DNA from 3 places in the Priestia sp. YIM B13486 genome. Region 3 is predicted to be linked to each of the others. Evidence: riboswitches for the same ligand, from Rfam matches in the RefSeq annotation. Region 3 holds a riboswitch; each other region holds the start of a gene.
What was found. Region 3 has a riboswitch for thiamine pyrophosphate ahead of thiC (phosphomethylpyrimidine synthase ThiC). Riboswitches for the same ligand answer to the same signal wherever they lie in the genome.
Positions count from the first base shown of each region.

Region 1: another riboswitch for thiamine pyrophosphate. It lies ahead of tenA (thiaminase II); the one in region 3 lies ahead of thiC (phosphomethylpyrimidine synthase ThiC).
Region 2: another riboswitch for thiamine pyrophosphate. It lies ahead of thiM (hydroxyethylthiazole kinase); the one in region 3 lies ahead of thiC (phosphomethylpyrimidine synthase ThiC).

Region 1 is NZ_JBHZOZ010000002.1:372,230-379,170, forward strand. It holds gene ACFX4G_RS06040 (helix-turn-helix domain-containing protein) at 1-272, opposite strand, end outside; gene ACFX4G_RS06045 (SDR family NAD(P)-dependent oxidoreductase) at 581-1,360, shown strand; gene ACFX4G_RS06050 (ArsR/SmtB family transcription factor) at 1,373-1,675, shown strand; gene ACFX4G_RS06055 (aldehyde dehydrogenase) at 1,689-3,089, shown strand; gene tenA (thiaminase II) at 3,118-3,807, opposite strand; TPP riboswitch at 3,902-3,999, opposite strand; gene ACFX4G_RS06065 (TspO/MBR family protein) at 4,226-4,972, shown strand; gene ACFX4G_RS06070 (hypothetical protein) at 5,276-5,458, shown strand; gene ACFX4G_RS06075 (sodium-dependent transporter) at 5,635-6,941, shown strand, end outside.
Region 2 is NZ_JBHZOZ010000002.1:388,388-395,328, reverse strand. It holds gene ACFX4G_RS06170 (anti-sigma factor) at 1-166, shown strand, start outside; gene ACFX4G_RS06165 (helix-turn-helix transcriptional regulator) at 316-768, opposite strand; gene ACFX4G_RS06160 (hypothetical protein) at 922-1,542, shown strand; RNA gene ssrS (6S RNA) at 1,652-1,829, shown strand; gene ACFX4G_RS06150 (pyridoxamine 5'-phosphate oxidase family protein) at 1,977-2,405, shown strand; gene thiE (thiamine phosphate synthase) at 2,433-3,077, opposite strand; gene thiM (hydroxyethylthiazole kinase) at 3,091-3,897, opposite strand; TPP riboswitch at 3,974-4,082, opposite strand; gene ACFX4G_RS06135 (MFS transporter) at 4,275-5,492, opposite strand; gene ACFX4G_RS06130 (TetR/AcrR family transcriptional regulator) at 5,589-6,188, opposite strand; gene ACFX4G_RS06125 (GNAT family N-acetyltransferase) at 6,505-6,941, opposite strand, start outside.
Region 3 is NZ_JBHZOZ010000023.1:11,082-18,022, reverse strand. It holds gene ACFX4G_RS27580 (undecaprenyl-diphosphate phosphatase) at 1-242, opposite strand, end outside; gene ACFX4G_RS27575 (hypothetical protein) at 700-990, shown strand; TPP riboswitch at 1,072-1,186, shown strand; gene thiC (phosphomethylpyrimidine synthase ThiC) at 1,300-3,069, shown strand; gene ACFX4G_RS27565 (VanZ family protein) at 3,349-3,804, opposite strand; gene ACFX4G_RS27560 (Ger(x)C family spore germination protein) at 4,002-5,114, opposite strand; gene ACFX4G_RS27555 (GerAB/ArcD/ProY family transporter) at 5,104-6,195, opposite strand; gene ACFX4G_RS27550 (spore germination protein) at 6,188-6,941, opposite strand, start outside.

The DNA.
Region 1 (6,941 bases), on a different contig from region 3:
GCTGCCTCTGATTCCATCACTAAATGCTCCTGTGCTTCTTGTTCTTTTATCAGCAGCTGAACGTATTCTTTGACTTCATCTAACGTACATTGTTCATCAAACAGCTGTTTAATATCATTAAATAATTCAATTTGTTCCTCTGTATAGACACGGGCTCCATCTACTCGTTCAATTGTTAAATAGCTGCCCAATAATTTTTCCCATTGTTTTAGCGTTTTCTTTTCTACCTCTAATTGATCACTTACTTTTTTAATTGTATATGACTCCATCATTTTTCATTTCCTCCCTTATCTATTTTCATCCAACTATGTAATGGATTATTTGTTGTATGTTGTATTCACCATATCTTCACTTGTTTTCCTGCTAGGTGACAAAGGTTGTCAAAACTAGACGACATTAGCCTTCTATGTAAAGAAAACGCATATTTTGTAAAAAAATGTACAGAAATGCGTAAATGGAAAAAATGGAAAACACAAAAGAAAAGAAGAGTATAGAAAACAGTTGACGGGAAAAAATGAATCCTATAAGATAAGTTTAAATGTTTAAGTTCTTGAACATATAAACATAAGGAGTGAACACTATGTCACAGCATTATGCGCTCATCACCGGTGCGTCGGGAGGAATAGGTAAAGAATTAGCTTATCAATTCGCAAAGGATGGGCATCCTGTAATTTTAGTTGCCAGAAGCGCTGATAAACTAGCCGCTATTGGAGAGAATTTAAAATCTACTTATAATATTGAAGTCATAACGGTTGTTAAGGATTTATCAAGAGAAGAAGAGATACAGTCATTATATGAAGAACTTAAAAATAAAAAAATGCACGTTGACTATTTAGTGAACAATGCTGGTTTTGGACTATACGGCAAATTTATTGAAACAGCTTTAGATGAAGAGTTAAACATGATTGATTTAAATATTCGAGCATTAACTCATTTAACAAAATTATTTTTACCGGATATGGTCAAAAGAAATCGCGGGAAAATTTTAAACATTGCATCTGTTGCTGCATTTATGCCAGGTCCACTTATGACGGTATATTACGCAACGAAAGCGTACGTATTATCTTTCACAGAGGCCCTTGAAAATGAATTAAAAGGTACCAATGTAACGGTAAGTGCTCTATGCCCGGGTCCAACTAAAACGGGTTTTAGCGACCGAGCCCAGCTAAGCAACTCCAAGCTTTTTCAAAGCGGTGCAACGGATGTAGAAACAGTAACGAAAGTTGGCTATAAAAAATTTATGAAAGGGCAGACGGTTATCGTACCAGGAGTACAGTTTCGTCTCGCTACGTTCATCCCGCGCTTCGTGCCAAGAAAGTGGCTTACATCCGTTGTCCGCAGAACACAAGAAATTAAATAAAGGAGAATCTATATGAGTCAAAAAGCAGTCGAGTTATTTCGTGCCAGCATTCCTATTTTTCAGGCGCTAAGTGATTCAGCAAGACAAGATATTATTTTGCTGCTCGCGGAAAAAGAGCCTTTAACCGTAAATGAAATTGCAAATGAGTCTACGCTATCACGACCGGCAATTTCTCATCATTTAAAAATTCTACGCGATCAAAAGCTTGTGCAAATTGAGCAAAAAGGAACGCAGAGATATTATTCATTAGCTTTAAATGAGGCAGTTGAGCTATTAAAAAACTTGCTTGCTACAGTTGAAAGCGAATGTTTATAGGGAGATGAAAGAGATGAACCACGAGCGATTTTATATAACAGATGAAACGGTCATTGAACATATTGTTTCTACACAAAAGCAGTATTTCTATGCGCAAAAGACCAAGAGTATCAGCAGCCGTATTCAAGCGCTGAATAAGCTAAGAGACGCAGTCAAACAAAACGAGCAGAGAATTATGGATGCTTTAAAACAAGATTTAAATAAATCTGAAGTAGAGGCGTACACGTCGGAAATTGGGATTTTACTAGAGGAGATTCGGTTTACGCTTAAGCATTTAGCAAAATGGATGAAGCCTAAAAAAGTAAAAACCGCTTTAACACATGTGGGCTCTAAAGGGAAAATTGTTCCTGAACCGTATGGAGTCGCGTTAATTATTGCTCCGTGGAACTATCCGTTTCAATTAGCATTGTCTCCTTTAGTAGGAGCGATTGCCGCTGGAAACACGGCGATTATAAAACCTTCTGAATTAACGCCTAGCGTATCTCGCGTTATACAAGAATTACTGGCTGAAGCTTTTGACCCAGCATTTGTGACGGTGATTGAAGGCGCTGTAGACACGACGAGCCTGCTTTTAAAACAGCCACTTGATTATATTTTCTTTACGGGAAGTGTAAATGTAGGGAAAATTATTATGCAAGAAGCAGGGAAGCAGCTTATTCCAGTCACGCTTGAGCTAGGCGGAAAAAGTCCGTGCATTGTACATGAAGACGCAAACCTAGATCTTGCAGCGAAGCGAATTATGTTTGGTAAAGGGATGAATGCAGGCCAAACGTGCGTTGCTCCTGATTATTTGCTCGTGCATCAAAAAGTGAAAGCGCAGCTTGTAGAGAAACTTCGCGAAGCAATTTCTCAATTTTACGGTAGTAATCCACTTGAAAGCGACCGCTACGGCCGTATTGTCAGTGAGCGTCATTTTACTCGGCTAGTTGAGTTTTTAAAAGACGGAAATGCTATAGTTGGAGGCGGGTACAATAAAAACACGCTAACAATAGAACCTACGGTGTTAAGTGAAGTAAGCTGGACATCAGATGTTATGCAAGAAGAAATCTTTGGGCCTATTCTTCCTATGATTGAATATGAAACACTAGACGAAGTCATTCATAAAGTTCAAGAAAAAGCTAAGCCGTTAGCTCTTTACTTATTTACAGAAAGTGAAAATGTGCAAAACGTGATAACGGAGCGCCTTTCATTTGGAGGAGGCTGTATAAACGATACGCTTATGCATATCGCTACGCCATATTTGCCGTTTGGCGGAGTGGGAGAAAGCGGCACGGGTCAATATCATGGAAAAGACAGCTTTCAGACATTCACTCATTTTAAAAGCATGCTGTCTCAAACAACCAAGTTTGATTTGTCATTCCGCTATCCTTCGGAAAAACAAAGCTTGAAAATGATCAAAAAACTATTGAAATAAAAGAGCCTCCTGATAGGAGGCTTTTTCGTTATTTTGAAAGTGAAAGCTGAGAAAGCGGCCATTTTTCTTGGGTATATGCCATTTCCCAAAATAAATACTCCAGTTCACAGCTTTTGATGAAGTGATCTTTCATACGGTTACGTTCTTCTTCAGTAGCTTGTTCGGCGAGTTCATCAAGCTTGTTACAAAACCATTGTGTTGTGCCATTCATTTCTTCATTATTATAAAACTGAATCCATTCATAAAAAGGATGAGAAGGAGATGGATTTACTTGTTCTGTAATGCGCTGGCCAATTTCAACGTACGTCCATGGACATGGAAGAAGCACTGCAATGATTTCTGCTAAGCTGCCTGTATGCGCAACACTTGTCATATGGTTAATGTAGTGGCTGGCCGTCGGTGAAAGCGTCTCAGTGTGAAGGTCTTCATAACGTACGCCTGCTACTTCACAAAAATTATTGTGAGGGTGTACTTCACTATGTAATACCGTAGAAATGCCGGCATTAAAGGCTTCCATTTCGGTACGCGTGCGGCATTTTGTTAAAGCAGCGCCGTAAATGCGAACAAATGCTGTTAAGTATTCGTAATCTTGAGAAACGTAGTGAATAAGCGCTTCTTTTGGCACGTTTCCTTCAGCAATTCCTTTAATAAAAGGATGGTTAAAAATGGCTTCGTAAATATAGTTTGCTTCTTGTCTTAATTGAGATGAAAATGACATCAAAATCCTCCTTTAATATGAGGAAGTCACAAACAAGCACATAAAGGAAATAAAAAACACTCCGTTTATAAACGGAGTGGCAAAGGACAGTAAAAACTGAACATTGCCACTTTCCTACGCTGGTATGAGCCAGATCAGGTTCAAAGGGATCAAGAAAACTTGTCTCAGCCGGTGGCACCCCTAGTGGACTTCCTATTAATCTAAGTTTAACTTACCATATATTCTGAAAAATAGAAAGCGTTATGGGAAATTGTGTGCTAACCGCTTTTCTTTCTTAAAGAGGAAATTTCTTAAAGCTATTTTTAATCATTTTTGTTTAAAAATGCATATTTTTAGGGAAGAAGAGGTATTAATGAAGGGAAGAGCCGTTTTCGTCTCCGAAACACTCCCATATAAATAGAAGAAAGGAGAGAACAAAATGGCGAAATTTCGTTTGTATGCTGTATTAAATACAGTAGGCTTGGCTATTACACTGCTTGTGAATTATTTAGCAAATGCCATTCCAATAGGAGGCAAAACAACGGGAGAAGCTTCTGCGCAAGTTCCTACGTTGTTTACACCAGCGGGTTATGCTTTTGCTATCTGGGGCGTTATTTATTTATTATTAACCATTTGGGTTATACGCCAATTTTTTGCAAGAGAAGATCAAAAGGAAATATATGCACGTATCGGCATTTGGTTTTTTCTAAACTGTTTGTTAAATAGTGCGTGGATCTTTATTTTCCAAAACGATTACTATAAGTTATCTCTTTTAGTTATGCTCTTTATTCTAGGCACATTAATGATTGTGTATTCCATTATTCAGCATTCTCGAATGACGACATGGTTTATGCGTCTGCCGATTTCGCTTTATCTTGGATGGATTTCTGTTGCGACTATTGTCAATGTGTTTGTCGTATTTCAAGCAAATGGAATACAGCACTTGCTTGGCTTAAACGAGTTAGCATGGACGATTATTATGCTGCTGGTAGGAGCTGTGCTGGGCATCATGTTTACATTAAAAAACCGAGACGCTGTTTATCCGCTTGTTTTTATTTGGGCTTATATTGCCATTGCAGTGAAGCAAAGTGGAAATCAGCCAATTGTCATTACTGTCATCATTTCAGTTGTTTTATTAGCAATTGCCATTATTGTGGGATTGATTAAACGCTATAGACGTTTTTAAAAAGAAGCTCTAGCTTTTGTAAGCTAGAGCTTTTTATGATGCTCTTTTGATTGTAAAAAAGCAGCTGTAAAAGCAATTAAGCTAATTAAAATACCAAAAGGAACAACAATTGGTACGAATGATAAAATAAATGTCATAAGTGTAACCTCCATGTTGCATCGGTGCATAATGAAAAATTCAACTTTTTTAAATTGAAGTTCCGCTATTATAGTATGCTAGGCTTTATGTTTGGAGCCTATATGTTTAGAAATAAACGAAAAAGGCAACATACGTTACATACAGGTTATATTAGGAGGAGTTAAAATGGAAACATATTTAGTCGCTTACACGGATAAAGATGATATGGAATATAAACAAGTGACGTGCGAGAGTTATGAAGATGCAGAGCGTACGGTCCTTCGTTTAGAGAGAGAAGGGCATATGCATATTGAAGAAATTTCAAATCAAGAAGCCTACCGTGGAGATGAATCCTCGTACAGAGAATAAATTTTGAATAGAAACACCAACCTTAAAATGAAGAAGCAGCTGCTTCTTCATTTTTTCTATTCTATATAGATATCGTTTTATAGAAAAAAGTAAAACGGGAATGATTTTCTTCTGCATTTATGGTACAGTACTAATCAGGTGAGTTTTGAGTTTAGAAGAGGAGAGAGTAACATTATATGAGTAAAGGAAATCAGTGGTCTTCACGCCTCGGTTTTATTTTAGCATCTGCTGGGGCAGCAATTGGTCTAGGAGCGATATGGAAGTTTCCATACGTAACGGGAACCAGTGGCGGTGGAGCGTTTTTTGCGTTGTTTATTTTATTTACGATTTTTATTGGATTGCCGCTTCTGTTGGCAGAATTTATCATTGGAAGACATACGGGGAAAGAAGCGATTAGTGCTTATAAGGCAATTGCTCCAAAATCCGCTTGGGTATGGATTGGCAGGCTGGGAGTACTAAGCTGTGTCGTTTTGCTTTCCTTTTACAGCGTCGTTGGCGGCTGGGTGATTTTATATACGATTATGAGCGTAACCGGTATGCTAAGCGGAAAAGAGTACGGTCCGTTGTTCAATGCCGTCATTAGCCAACCTTATGTAGTATTAGGTGCACAGGCGCTGTTTTTATTAATTACAGTGTTTGTTATTTCAAAAGGCGTACAAAAAGGAATAGAGCGTGCTAATAAATACATGATGCCGCTGTTATTTATTTGTTTTATCATTATCGTGGTGCGTTCTTTAACATTAGACGGAGCAATGGACGGAGTAAAGTTCTTTTTGAAACCGGATTTTTCAGCCATTACAGGGTCATCTGTTCTCTATGCGCTCGGTCAGTCGTTTTTCTCGCTTTGCGTGGGATTATCTTGCATGGTGACATATAGCTCTTATTTAGGGAAAAAAGTAAGCTTGACGCGTTCAGCTGGGACTATTGCTATTTTGAACTTGTTTGTTTCGCTGCTGGCGGGTTTGGCTATTTTCCCAGCCGTTTTTTCATTTGGATTAAAGCCAACTGAAGGACCTGGACTTTTGTTTGTGGTCTTGCCAACAGTATTTGAGAAAATGCCGTTTGGTACCGTCTTTTTAGCACTGTTTTTAATTTTATTTCTATTTGCTACGCTTACGTCTGCTTTCTCACTGCTGGAAATTATCGTAGCTGCTTTAACCAAAGACGATCAGACAAAACGAACTCGCTACGCTTCTTTATCAGGGATTCTTGTGTTTGTGGTAGGTATCCCATCAGCGCTTTCGTTTGGTGTACTAAAACATGTCTCACTTTTTGGCAGAAGTATATTTGACGTAGCTGACTTTTTTGTGAGCAACTTAATGCTGCCTCTGGGAAGTTTAGCCATTGCGATTTTTGTGACATTTAAAATGAAAAAAGAAGCCGTGTACGAAGAGTTTATTTCAGGAAGTACAAAAGGCGCTAAATTATTCAACGCATGGTTCTTTCTAGTTAAATACGTATTGCCTATTATTATTATAGCTGT
Region 2 (6,941 bases), on a different contig from region 3:
TGTAAAAAAACACGGCGTCGGTGTGTACGGCGTTGTGATTACAGGGCCTACAAAAAAGCTTCTGAAATTAAAGAATGATCCGTCGATCACATATGCGTCACTTGGAGATGTAGAGCTATGGAATTGGTTCAGTCGTCCCTCATCAGGTACGTTAATGAATCAGTAGTGGCTGAGACAAAAGTATAGCAGTGGAAGAAAAATCCGAACGATAAATCAAGACTCTTAATGGAGAATCAAATTCGTTCGGATTTTTTTATGGATAGAGTGAACGTAGGTTTCATATATGCAGTGATTTTGTTATGTCCCGGCCTCTTTTTATTCATTCGTTAATTGTTCAAACCTTTTTACCGCTTCGCTTTTATCAAATGAACTAAACCATCGATAGTCTTGGTCATCTAAAATGCGATAGTGCTGACTAATCATATTTTGCTGCAGACGAAAAAAGCCTTCTTTTTGAATTTCTTTCCACCATACTCTTCCTCCGAGCGTTTTATCTTTTGGAGAAGATACGCCGTTATGAGCAATGATTTCTACTACTTCTAAAGGAACGTCTCCCAAAACCGATTGAAGGATTTCACTGTCACCAAACAAACCGCATACTGCAACAGTGGTCGTCCACCCTGCTTCTGTGCGCCCTTTTTCAATTTGAACCAATGTTTTTTTAGAAATACCAATGACTTCAGCCATTCTGTCTTGTGAATAGTTTCTTTCTAAACGAATTAATCGTATTTTATCCGATACTGATTTAATTACTTCTTGTTTATTCATTTTCACAGCCCTTTCTTTCTATACACGTACATTTCTTTAGTGTAATATTACACCTAATTAAAGAAGAGTTTCAAGCGTTTCCCTTCGTCACAAGACGGGGAAATATACTGAAATGGTTTTTGTACACTAAAACAATTAAAAGGAGTTGAGAATATGTATATCATTGTATGGGCTATGCTTGTACTATACGCCTTGCTGCTAGCTCCAGGAGCAAGCGCCGGTAATGATTTGCTGTTTAAAAATCTTATCACAGGAAATTTTCAACAGGTAGATCCGCTCGTGGTTATAGTATTCTCTTTTTTAGGACTTTTCCCAGTATTGTTTATGGTAATGATCTGTAAAAAAGATACATACAAACTGCTTGGATGGCCATTTTCTCTTCTATCATTTGCGCTTGGAGCTTTTTCTCTTTTGTTCTATTATCATTGGAAAGGACAAAAAGTTCGAACACGTTCGCGTATTCCTTCACGTTTCATTGCTATCATTTCTTCTCGTCTATGGATTGGATTATGCTTAGCGCTCACGATTGCAGGTTACGCATACGGACTATCCTTAGGTTCAATAAAAGCTTATGGAGATGCTTTTATGCAGTCACAGCTTGTTAGCGTGATGACCGCTGATTTTTTTGTTTTAACGTGGCTTTCTTACTCCGTTATGACAAAAGAAAGGATAGCATCCCGGCCTTACCTTCTTTTATGTTTCATTCCAGTTGCGGGCCCTTTTCTTATTTTGTTGCTGTTTCCCCGCCAAGATGTTAGAGAAGAAAAACTTTAAATAAAAGTCTTGCGTTCCATTCATTATTCCGTTATAATCATTTCTTGTACGATGAAAGTTGATTAATTAGAAAACATTTATATATCGGCATTTTATTTACATTTGTTATACATACCTGCGCTGTGCGTATACTCATGTTGTCTTAAACCTTTGAGTGTTAAAAGGGAGCTCAAAATTTAGCTGCAGATAGCACGCCCTTCTTGGGACGCTAAACCCGGCTATGAGGGCACCCACCTAGTAGATCTGGGTATTTAAGACACTTAGGGTTACGGCAGTGCGGGCTTATTTTTTAGTTAGCTGTAGCTAGCTTTTTTTATTTTTCATTTTACTAGTTTACATAATTATTTTATTGTTAACTTATATTTTTTTTAGACATGTATGTTTTATTTATCTTCGATTGAGGAACATAAAAAGTAATAAAGGAGATGGATAAAATGAATGAACAAAAAATTGCTAAAAAAGTAAACGAAGTATTAGAAGGAAATCGTGTAGGAACATTAGCCACAGTTGTAAACAACAAACCCCACTCTCGCTATATGACATTCTTTAGCGATGAAGATGGTATCGCTCTTTACACACCAACAAATATCAATACACATAAGGCAGAGGAAATCGAAGCCAATCCGAACGTGCACGTACTATTGGGCTACAGCGGCGAAGGATATGGCGATCAATACTTAGAATTATCTGGTACAGCTGTTCTTCGTACTGGTGATCAATTAAAAGGGCGTATATGGAACGATCACATGAAAGAATGGTTTGACGGTCCAAATGACCCTGAGTATGTTGTTCTTGAAATTACGCCGAACGAAATTCGCTTTATGAATGAAGGCGAAGAAACTCCTCAAACTGTTCAGCTATAATAAAAAAGCGCACACTGTGCGCTTTTTTTATTTTCTTACCGCTTCTTTCAATTGAGCTGCTTTTTCTTTTGGAGACGCTGCTAAGCTAATCGCGGTAATAATAGAAACGCCATCTGCACCTGCTTCTACTACTTGTTTGGCATTTTCAGGCGTGATCCCGCCGATTCCTACAATTGGAAAGTCAATATTCTGGTTTCGCACTTCTTCAATTAACTTTGTACCTTGCACTGCTTTTGCGTCTTTTTTTGTAGAAGTAGGAAAAACAGGTCCCATTCCTACATAATCCGCCCCGTCTTTTATCGCTTGCTGCAGCTCTTGTACATTATGAACAGAGACGCCCACAATTCCTTTTCCTATTTTCTCTCGAACAATATGAGCTTTTTCATCTTCTTGTCCAATATGAACGCCATCTGCTTGTAAGCGGATCGCTAAGTCCAGATCATCATTCACCACAAAAGGAACGCTGTGCTGCTGACAAATTTGCTGAAGTTCCTTCGCCAGCTGATATTTCGCTTCTCCTGTTAAGGCACCCTCGCCTTTTTCACGGAATTGAAACACGGTAACGCCGCCTTCAATTGCTTCTTTCAACACTTCTTTCGGATCTTTTTTACAGTTATTGCTGCCCATTATAAAATAAACTTGCAGCAGCTTTTTGATTTCTTCATTTGTCATTTTCCGGCTCCTTTTAACGTTGATGTACTCTTGCATATGATTCAATATCCTGCCCAGATAAAAGATGAAGCTGATTTAACAGCTCAATTTGAAAGCTTCCCGGCCCTTCTTCACCTTTTTTCGCTGCGGCGATTTCACCTGCCACTCCGTAAAAACTTAAAGCAGCAACGCTTGCCTCGACATATTCTTTTTCTACAGCAGCGAAAGCTCCTATAATTGATGTTAGCAGACACCCAGTCCCCGTCACTTTCGTAAATAACGGGTGACCGTTGTCTACTGTATACGTTTTGTTTCCATCTGTGATTACATCTTGTTTACCCGTGATAACAATCACCGTATCTAATTTGTTCGCTGCTTTTTCAGCAAGTTCAATGACGTCTCCTTGCCCTTCTAATGAATCAACGCCTTTAATGAGCCATGACTCGCCTACGACATTCGCAACTTCAGCAGCGTTACCACGAATAACTGCCATATTTAATTCTTCTACAAGCTGACGTGCTACTTCTGTACGAAACGGTGTCGCTCCGGCTCCTACAGGATCGAAAATAACCGGCACGCCATTTTCATTTGCTGATTTTCCTGCTATTCTCATCGCTTCTACTTCTTGAGCCGTCAGTGTACCCATATTTAAGACAAGCGCTCCGGCGATTCGTGCCATGTCAGCCACTTCTTCCTTCGCATAAGCCATAACAGGTGAAGCTCCTAGTGCAAGCAGTCCATTTGCTGTAAAGTTGGTTACCACAACATTCGTAATATTATGAACAAGCGGACTTGTATCTCTTACTTTTTCTAATTGAGCTGAAATTTTACTAATATCCATGTTTTTTTCACTCTTTTCATTTAGTTTTAACACTGCAAAAAAAAGACAAAAAAGCACCTTGCATGCGCAAAGTGCTTTGGTATGTACTCACATTCCCTGCGCTGGCATTATCCAACAGGTTCAAATGGTCAACAGGCGTCCCTGTACTCTCAGCCTGCCCCGCGCAAGCTCCCATACTATTCTTGTTACGTTTAAAGTTTACTATTAACCTTTTTTATTTGCAACCATTTCACTGTTTTGCCGATAAAATAAAGCTTCTCTATAGGGTGAGTGGCGCTTTAAACCTTACACCATTCCTAAAAGAATAATCAATAGACCTCCAGTAAGCTACTCGAGGTCTTCAATTCCCTAAGAATTCTATCATTTTTTCCTTATGGTTATTTCTCTTGAACCGCTTGATTTCTCACAGCTGTTTTTCTGTCCTTCCCTGCTCTTAAAGATAAAAGAAAACAAAGCAGCAGTACAAGTGCAGCTGATACGTACGGATAATTAATGTTTATATCAAAAAGAAAGCCTGCTACAACGGGTCCAATAATATTCCCAAGACTTGTATAAGCAGAATTTAGTCCGGCTACATACCCTTGGTCGTCTTGTGCCATCATCGACATTTGCGTGCTGATTGCCGGACGTAAAATATCTGTTGCTAAAAAGACGATGAATGTCACAACAATAATAAGCCAGTACGTGTGCACAAACAGCGTAAGTAAAATAAAAAGTCCCGTCATCATCAAGCAAAACGAAATCACTCTTTTTTCACCAAACTTATTTAAAATCCAGCCAAAAATCGTAACCTGCACTACGGCCCCCGCAATAGAGCCAAACGTAATAACAAACGCAATATCTTTGGGCGTAAAGCTAAATTTATGATCAACAAATAGCGAAAAAATCGTTTCATAATTGGATAATCCAAACGATGTCACAAAAACAATAATTAAACTTAGAAAATAAGGTTCTTTATAGGAATTCATAAGCTGGAGTAGCAGCCGATCTTCTTTTGGATTCTCATTGTTTGAAACAGCATGATTTTGTACAGGACGAGACTCTGGCAAAACAAAAAGCGTAATCACTGCAGCCAAGCCTCCTGCTACTGCGGCCATATAAAATGGTACACGCATGCCGTATTCAGCTAAAAAGCCGCCGATACCAGGTCCAATAATAAATCCTGTTGTAATCGCCGCCGTCACATAGCCCATTCCTTTAGCACGTTCTTTAGCAGACGTCACGTCCGCTGTATAGGCCATAACAGCAGGCATAATGAGCGCGGCCCCGACACCGCCTAACATTCTCGATACAAATAATAAAAGAGGTGTACTCACTGAACCAAAGAACCATTCAGACAAGGCAAAAACAATCATTCCCGCTACAATAATTTTCTTTCTCCCTAACGAATCTGATAACCGACCCGCTAAAGGTGAAAACAAAAATTGAGTCAGTGAAAACACCGCTACTAAGAGGCCCATCACGCTGCCGTTGATATGAAGCTCCGTCATATATGTTGGCATAATTGGAATAACGAGACCGATTCCTGTAAAAATAATAAAAATGTTTAGCATGAGCAGCAAAATCGCCGCTCGATTTCTTAACAATAATGACATATAAACCTCCTGATTACAAAAATACTGAACGTTCGGTCTATAAAAATACAAAATAATGAGGGATTACTCATTACCGCAATAAGCATCCCCGATTATTTAAGAAGACCTTGCTATAATTCCATTTAAAAATACATCGATTGCTGAATGGTATAGCTGCAAGGCATTTTCCGTGTTCGTTTTTCGAGACATGCGGCTCATTCCAACAAACAGCCCTTCTAAAATCACTGCAAGCTGTTCTGCATTTTTAGGAGAAAACTCTCCTTCATCAATGCCTTTTTGCAAAAGCTCCCGGTTAAACTCCACGTGTCGTTTCACCATCTCATCAATTCGCTCTTCGATGTCGCTGCCCTTTTCCTCGTTGTTAAAAAACTCATCGGCAGCTTTCGTAAGAGGATGATTTAAATCATCTAAAATGATTTGCTCCGCAATTCCAAAAAGCTTATCTCTTGTTGTTTTGTAAAGAGACTCTCTTTCTTTCCAGTTTCGTTCCCACTCGAGATCCCATTCGTCTATTAAATAGAGAAAAAGCCCTTCTTTACTTTTAAAGTGATAATAAATATTCCCTTTACTGCTTCCCGTAGCTTCTACAATTTCCTCAATAGATGTAGCTTTATAGCCTTTTTGAGAAAACAATGCTTTAGCGGCATCTGCCACTTTTCTTTTGGTTTGTTCACTTTGAAGCTTTTTTTTATTCAAGCTATTTCCACCGCCCCGCACATTTATTATTTATACTGAACATTCGTTTTGTATTATCTGACACTTATACTACATAGGAAAATCTTTTTTGTCTAGTGAAAAAACCTAGTTTATACCTTTTTATATGAATTATGACAAAACAAAAAACAAAGAGGTTGAGACATAACTAAATCAACCGCTAGAAGCCACTACATATATGAAACCTACGTTCACCATCACCATAAAAAATCCGAACGAGTTGGATTCTTCATCAAGAATCTTGATTCATCGTTCGGATCTTCTTTGACTAAAATACTTTTGTTACAGCCTCTTTTAATCAATCATTCAATTTCTTTGTCATAAATACACTGTATGGATCTTCTTTGTAGGTAGAAAACGGTTCGCACTCGTAAAATCCAAAACTGGCGTACAGCTTTCTAGCCGGTTCAAAAGCAGACGCGGATCCTGTTTCTAAGCTTAAGCGTCGGTACCCTCGTTTTTGCGCTTCATTTATTATGTACTGCAGTAGTTCTCTAGCAATTCCTTTTCGCAAATGAGCTGCGGCTGTTCGCATCGATTTAATTTCTCCGTGGTGCTCATCTAACTCTTTTATAGCCCCGCATCCTGCTAGCTGGCTGTCTTCCCACACGCTCCAAAACGTAATATCACGGTGTTTTAAGCTTTCAACATTTAGAGCATGAATACTTTCAGGGGGTGAATGTAAGTTCATTCCTTGAAGGTGAGAACTTACTAGTTCAATAACTTCATTGTTCG
Region 3 (6,941 bases):
GCTGGCTTTTTTCCCAATCCTAATAAATTAATGAAACGATCTTTAAAAATAACTACTACTGCTAAGATCGACCCTAGCTGAATAACAATTTTAAATGTATTAGCTACGGGAGATGAAAATAATTCTTTTGAATTTAACCACAGGTCATCCACAATAATCATATGCCCAGTTGACGAAACAGGAGCAAACTCTGTTAAACCTTCTACAATCCCTAAAATGATTGCTACAATAATTTCCCACATAAAGCTATATACCTTGCCTTTCTTTCAAATTAATAAGCTTATCGCTTCGTTTTCCATGCTCAACTATTTTCCTATTTTGACACTTGCTTTTTTATCATAATTGTTAAAACTATGAAATACAATGTGTATTTGCAAAAAGATAAGAATCTTTAATAATTTGTAATAAAAACCTTACATGCTATAACCAAAAAACAAGATATCAGCTTTTATTTGTTTTAAAAAGCAGTCGCTATGTTCGGTATAAATTCCGGGTCCTTAGCTAAAAATGAATCATCTAGACTATTTTTCTTTAGTGTGAAAAAATGACTAAATCATTATGTTTTTTCCATCCCCTTTACTGTCATCTATCATTTTAATCAACTAGTGCTTGCTTATACGACATATCCCCTAAGTAATTTGAAACTTTTTTCTCTCTTTTCTCGTATATAGTAGTATCTTTTTTAGGAGGCTTTTTACTATGAATGGAAATGTACGTACAATGAAATGGGTCACTGCTGGGTATGAAGCCTTGCTGGGAATTCCTTTAATTGGCGCGGGGATTGTTATGGGCTTTAGTTATACTCCTCTTTTTATTGGATTTATTCTTCATGCTATCACACTCATTTTAGCTAATAGACGAGGGTTATCTGCGTATGGAAACATACTAGGGATTGTTACTTCACTGGTTGCTTGGATTCCATTTTTAGGGTTTGTTATGCACATTATTACAGCTATTGTGATTGCAATCGATGCTGCTAGACAACGTTGATTGTCTAGCTTTTTTTATTTAAGGGTTGATTTTTTACCGAATGATGGTAAACTTAAGCCGTAAATTGAATAATTTAAATGTTATTTCTACTAGGGGTGTCTGATAGCTCAGACTGAGAGAAGAGTGCTATAAAACTCTTTAACCCTTTGAACCTGATTTGGGTTATACCAGCGGAGGGAAGTAGTCTTGAAAAGAATAGTATATGTTTATTCTTTTTTCGCCTATTCCATCGGGTTCTGTCTATCACAGAACCCGATTTTTTTATGGTTCGGTATAGCTACACTTTATGCGAAACCGGAGGAATATGTAATGTCAAAACAAAATGTATCAGTTTCTATGAAAAAGCCTTTTCCAAACAGTCACAAAGTATATGTCCAAGGATCCAGAGAAGATCTTAAAGTGCCTATGCGTGAAATCCATCAGTCTCCTACTACAGGATCTTTTGGGGAAGAAGAAAATAATCCCGTACGTGTATACGACACGAGTGGTGTTTATACAGATCCCTGTTATGAAATTAATTTACAAAAAGGATTACCGGCTCTGCGCGAAAAGTGGATTGCAGAACGAAACGATGTAGAAACATATCAAGGCCGTACGGTTCAGCCACAGGATAACGGTTATTATGATGGTGATCCAAGAGATCAGTACGAGCGCTTTATCACTAATCGTTTACCTTTGCGCGCGAAAAAAAATCAAAATGTAACGCAAATGCACTATGCGAAAAAAGGAATCATCACGCCCGAAATGGAATTTATCGCTATTCGTGAACAGATGGATCCTGAAGTCGTGCGTGAAGAAGTAGCAAGAGGACGTGCCATTATCCCTAATAATATCAATCACCCTGAGAGCGAACCGATGATTATCGGCCGCAAATTCCACGTAAAAATCAATGCTAATATCGGAAATTCAGCTATTCGTTCAGCTATTGAAGATGAAGTAGAAAAAATGACATGGGCAACGCGTTGGGGAGCCGATACAATTATGGATTTATCAACAGGAAAGGATATCCACACAACGCGCGAATGGATTATCCGCAACTCGCCTGTTCCTGTAGGGACTGTTCCTATTTACCAAGCGCTTGAAAAAGTAAAAGGTGTTGCAGAAGATCTAACGTGGGAAGCATATCGCGATACATTAATTGAACAAGCGGAGCAAGGTGTTGATTACTTTACTATTCACGCAGGTGTTCTTTTACGCTATATTCCTCTGACAGCGAAACGTACGACAGGTATTGTTTCACGCGGAGGATCCATCTTGGCGCAGTGGTGTTTAGCTCATCATGAAGAGAACTTTTTATATACTCGCTTTGAAGAAATCTGTGAAATCTGTAAAGCATACGATATTTCTATTTCGCTTGGCGATGGGCTGCGTCCTGGTTCCATTGCAGATGCTAATGATGAGGCACAGTTCGGTGAATTAGAAACGCTTGGTGAATTAACTAAAATTGCTTGGAAACACGATGTTCAAGTTATGATTGAAGGCCCTGGACATGTCCCTATGCACCTCATCAAAGAAAACGTAGATAAACAAATGGAAATATGCCAAGAAGCTCCCTTCTATACTCTTGGACCGCTTACAACCGACATCGCTCCAGGCTATGACCATATTACATCAGGTATCGGGGCTGCAATGATTGGCTGGTTTGGGACAGCTATGCTTTGCTACGTAACCCCAAAAGAACATTTAGGTCTGCCAAATAAAGAAGACGTTCGAGAAGGCGTTATCACCTATAAAATTGCTGCGCATGCCGCTGACCTAGCAAAAGGCCATCCAGGAGCACAAAAACGCGATAACGCGCTGTCTAAAGCAAGATTTGAATTTAGATGGAATGATCAATTTAACCTGTCACTAGATCCAGAGCGCGCAAAAGAATATCACGATGAAACACTTCCCGCTGAAGGTGCTAAAACAGCCCATTTCTGTTCAATGTGTGGACCTAAATTCTGTTCGATGCGTATTTCTCAAGATATTCGTAACATGGCTCAAGAAAATGAAAAAGATGTAAACGAAGTAAGAAAAGAAGGAATGAAAGAAAAAGCTAAAGAGTTTGTTAACAGTGGTTCAAATATCTATCAATAATGAAGTAGAACAGCTTAAAGAACAAATTAAGCAGCTTGAAAGAAAGTTATTATTTGTTCAGCAAAATTGTCAGCACATTATCGTTGAATCCTCACATTCTTCCGTAAGACGCTGCATTAAGTGTTTCTATCAACAAGAGGCAGTGGCTAGGACAAAAGTATTTTAGTTGAAGAAAGATCCGAACGATTCATCGTTCGGATCTTTTCATTGTGATGGTAAACGTAGACTTCATATCTGTAGCTGCTTTCTAGCTATTGATTCAGTTATGTCTCCATCTCTTTATCTTTTTTTGAAACGTGCTTTCAGCACGTTCTTGACCCAATATAGTATTTTAATAATAACCCAGCCTATAAATGTACCTAGCGTATTCAAAAAGATATCATCAATATCAAATACTCGTTCCGTTAGCTTGTACTGTAAAATTTCAATCAGAAAACTGATTAAGAAACCCGTCGTAAACACTTGAATAAAACCGTCAAACCACTTCATAAACAAAGGAATAAACATTCCAAGCGGCGCAAACATCACGATATTCCCCAGTATATTTGTCAGAGTGAGCATTATATTCCCGCTGTCCCACATCAGACGGATCGTGCTAAATAAATCCAAGTTCATTGCTTTTCCGTAAACATGTTCGTTTTCCCGTATGAGAGTAGCATAAATGACCACTGCTGTATATGCAATAAATAGAATGAACATGACTTTTTTAACGATTGACCTGATGCTTACATTCACTTCAACATCACCTTCTTTGACTCCCAAAACCGTTTATTATTATCTATATGTACCCGTCCACTGCTTTCATTCGTAGTGAATGCATTTACATGCTTTTTTATCCTATCACATCAATAAATAAATACAATTCCCTTTTTATTATTTTGTAAACTAAAATTTTTTCACTTAAAAAAGCCATGCTTTTCGCATGACTTTTGTTAATTAATAATTCCACGATGGATAATTTCCACTTGTACTTTCGGATTAATCGAGATGTTTTTATAATCCTGTCTCCATTTAAGCCTTTCCCATATACTCGGATGATAAGCGGCTACTTCTCTTCCTATTTCAAGAAAATCGCAGTTAGCTTTTTGCAACTTTACAACTACTTTTTCTGCTTTCTTTTGTAGAACTTTTTCAATTTCTTCCTGTACATTTTTTATTAATGCAGGGGATGACATTTCGTTTTTAGTGAATTCATTAATGCTTACTTTTACATGTAGTGGTATGGTCACTTTTACCCCGTGAATCGCATCCGGCTTAACGTTCATCTTTGCTTTAGCGTCTGACACATCATACGATACTACATACTTTTGGTCATGTATGGTAATTTTGTCACTCATAATCATATATTTATCTTTTTGATTTCCTAATAAAAGAAGCACCTTGGATTCCTCAGGATTTAATGTAATGCCTGAAAATTTATCTTTATTAAACAAAGCTGTACCGATTACATCAACGGTCTTATTTTCAGTATTTAATTTCATATAAGGAAGAGCTAGCCCTTTTCCTTCATCAAACAACACGGTACAAAGTGACTGAAGAGTTTCAATTGGTACTAAAGAATTCGCTTCAGCCGTATGAACAACTCCGTCTAAATATTCTCCAATTAGCTCTTCTCCTACTTGCTGTAATTCAACGATAGTACTCGGCTTTCCTTCGACAATGACATACTTAGCCGTCAAAGGACTTTCTGGTGTACGATATAAAACGTCTGATAATTCTAGTATACCTTCTTTAGCTAATCGATCTTCAAATAAAATTATTCTCTTTTTAGCAGACATTACAATTCCAGAAACCTGCTGGTTAATTTTTGTTCGATCATCCCGAGGTGATTCTCCTGCCACATGGTAGGTTTTATTCACTAAAATCCCTTCTTTAGAAGTGTACGAGCGGATCGCAATAGTAGAAATCACCTTATTTCCTTTCTTTTTTTCATAAGCCACTGTAGACAAAAACATCGTATCTTTTAGCATTTTTTGATCCCAGCATCCTGTTAAAAAACTTAGAACTAAACATACATTGAAGATCTTGATAAGTTTATGCTTCATTTTTTACTGTTCCTTTTCTTATCCATGATAGAATTAACAAACAAATAGGAATACAGAAAATGAATACGTAAATTAAATAGTTAGTTGCCTGTGATAAAGCTGTCACAAGATTATCCGTTTTTGAAAAATAAATGGAAAGACCTGTTACGAATATCAATACAATTGGAACAAACGGACGGTGAGTTTTCTTTTTGAATATTTCCTGCATGCCTACACTTGAAATATACACGTACATAATAAGGGACGTAATAACAGAAATAATCCAAAAGGTAATAAAAACCAAGTCTATTCGTTCAATAACTGAGTTTTGCGTCGCCTTCAAAATGTACAAAACCGGTTCTGGTACGATTAAGATTTCATCCGGACTAAAAAACAAATAACAAGCAATGATGATATATACATATAAAACGGTAACGATACAATTACTAAGCATGACCATCTTTAATGTCATAGTAGATTTTGCCTTTACAAATGGAGCTAAAATCAAAATCGCTTCAAAACCTAGCATTGAAATACTTCCCTCTTTTGACGCCAGCAAGATATTTTGAATACCGCTGTGCCCAATCGGAAACAGGTACCGGACATCAGCCTCTTTATAAGCATTCGATATCAACAGCACTAAAATAATTAAAAATACGGATACAATTGTAAAGAAACGCCCTATATTGCGGACATTCTCTTTTGCAAAATACAGCGCAATCACAACTAATAAAAGGACCAAAACATACGCTGGCGTTAAGTGGTACAGCCAGCGCTTTAACACGTTTACATACAAAACAGTAATAACACTTGAAACAATGATGTAATAAAATACATATCCTATATTTAAAAAATTACCTACCCACTTGCCAAGCAGCTTGCTAGTCATCTGATATAAAGTTAGACCTGGCAAACGATGCGTTAATCCCCAGTGGAATAATGTAATTACTTGAATAATACACCCGCTAATTAACATTGAAATCCAGCCGTCCGTATGCGCCGTCTTAAATAAGTTATAAGGTAACCCTAAAACACCAATACCAATTTGCGTTTGTAAAATGATAAAGAACAGCTGACTGACTGAAATACTATTTTTATTCATTTGAATCCCAATTCCTTATCGCTTTTTGACGTTGGCGTTTTTGAGGCTTAGCGTTAGCAGGTCTTTCATTCAAATAGATCTGATGCATCCTCATAAAAACATCCTTTAAACCAGAAATTTTAAAGGGCGCAAAAGGGATTAAGTAAGGCATCGTAATAGACTCTAAAATAACTAAATGCATAACAATAAGAACTAATACAAAGACAATACCCAAGTAGCCAAAAACTGCTGCTCCAATCATCATCGGAAAACTTAAAATTCGCAGCGTAGTGCTCATTTCGTTTGATGGCACAACAAAGGAAGAAACGGCTGTTAGAGCAATAACAATAATCATCATATTTGAAACTAAACTCGCCTCAACAATTGCTGTACCGATAACTAACCCTCCAACTACCCCAATCGTTTGAGCAATTGAAGAAGGCAGCCGAAGAGAAGCCTCTTTTAGTAACTCTAATATTAAAACCATAATAAACGCTTCTACTATCGGAGGAAACGGAACGTTCTCAAGAGAACCTTTTACTGTAAAAACTAAGTCCAAAGGAATCAATTCATAATGAAAAGAAATCGTTGCAATATAAATTGCAGGTAAGCTCATAGCTACAAAAAAGCTGAATATACGTAAAAGGCGGAAAAATGAGCCATAAAGTGCACGCGTATTATAATCTTCAGGCGATTGATAAAAAGAGAAAAAATTAACGGGAGCAATCAACGCAGAGCTATTTCCATTTGTTAGCACTGCCATTCTT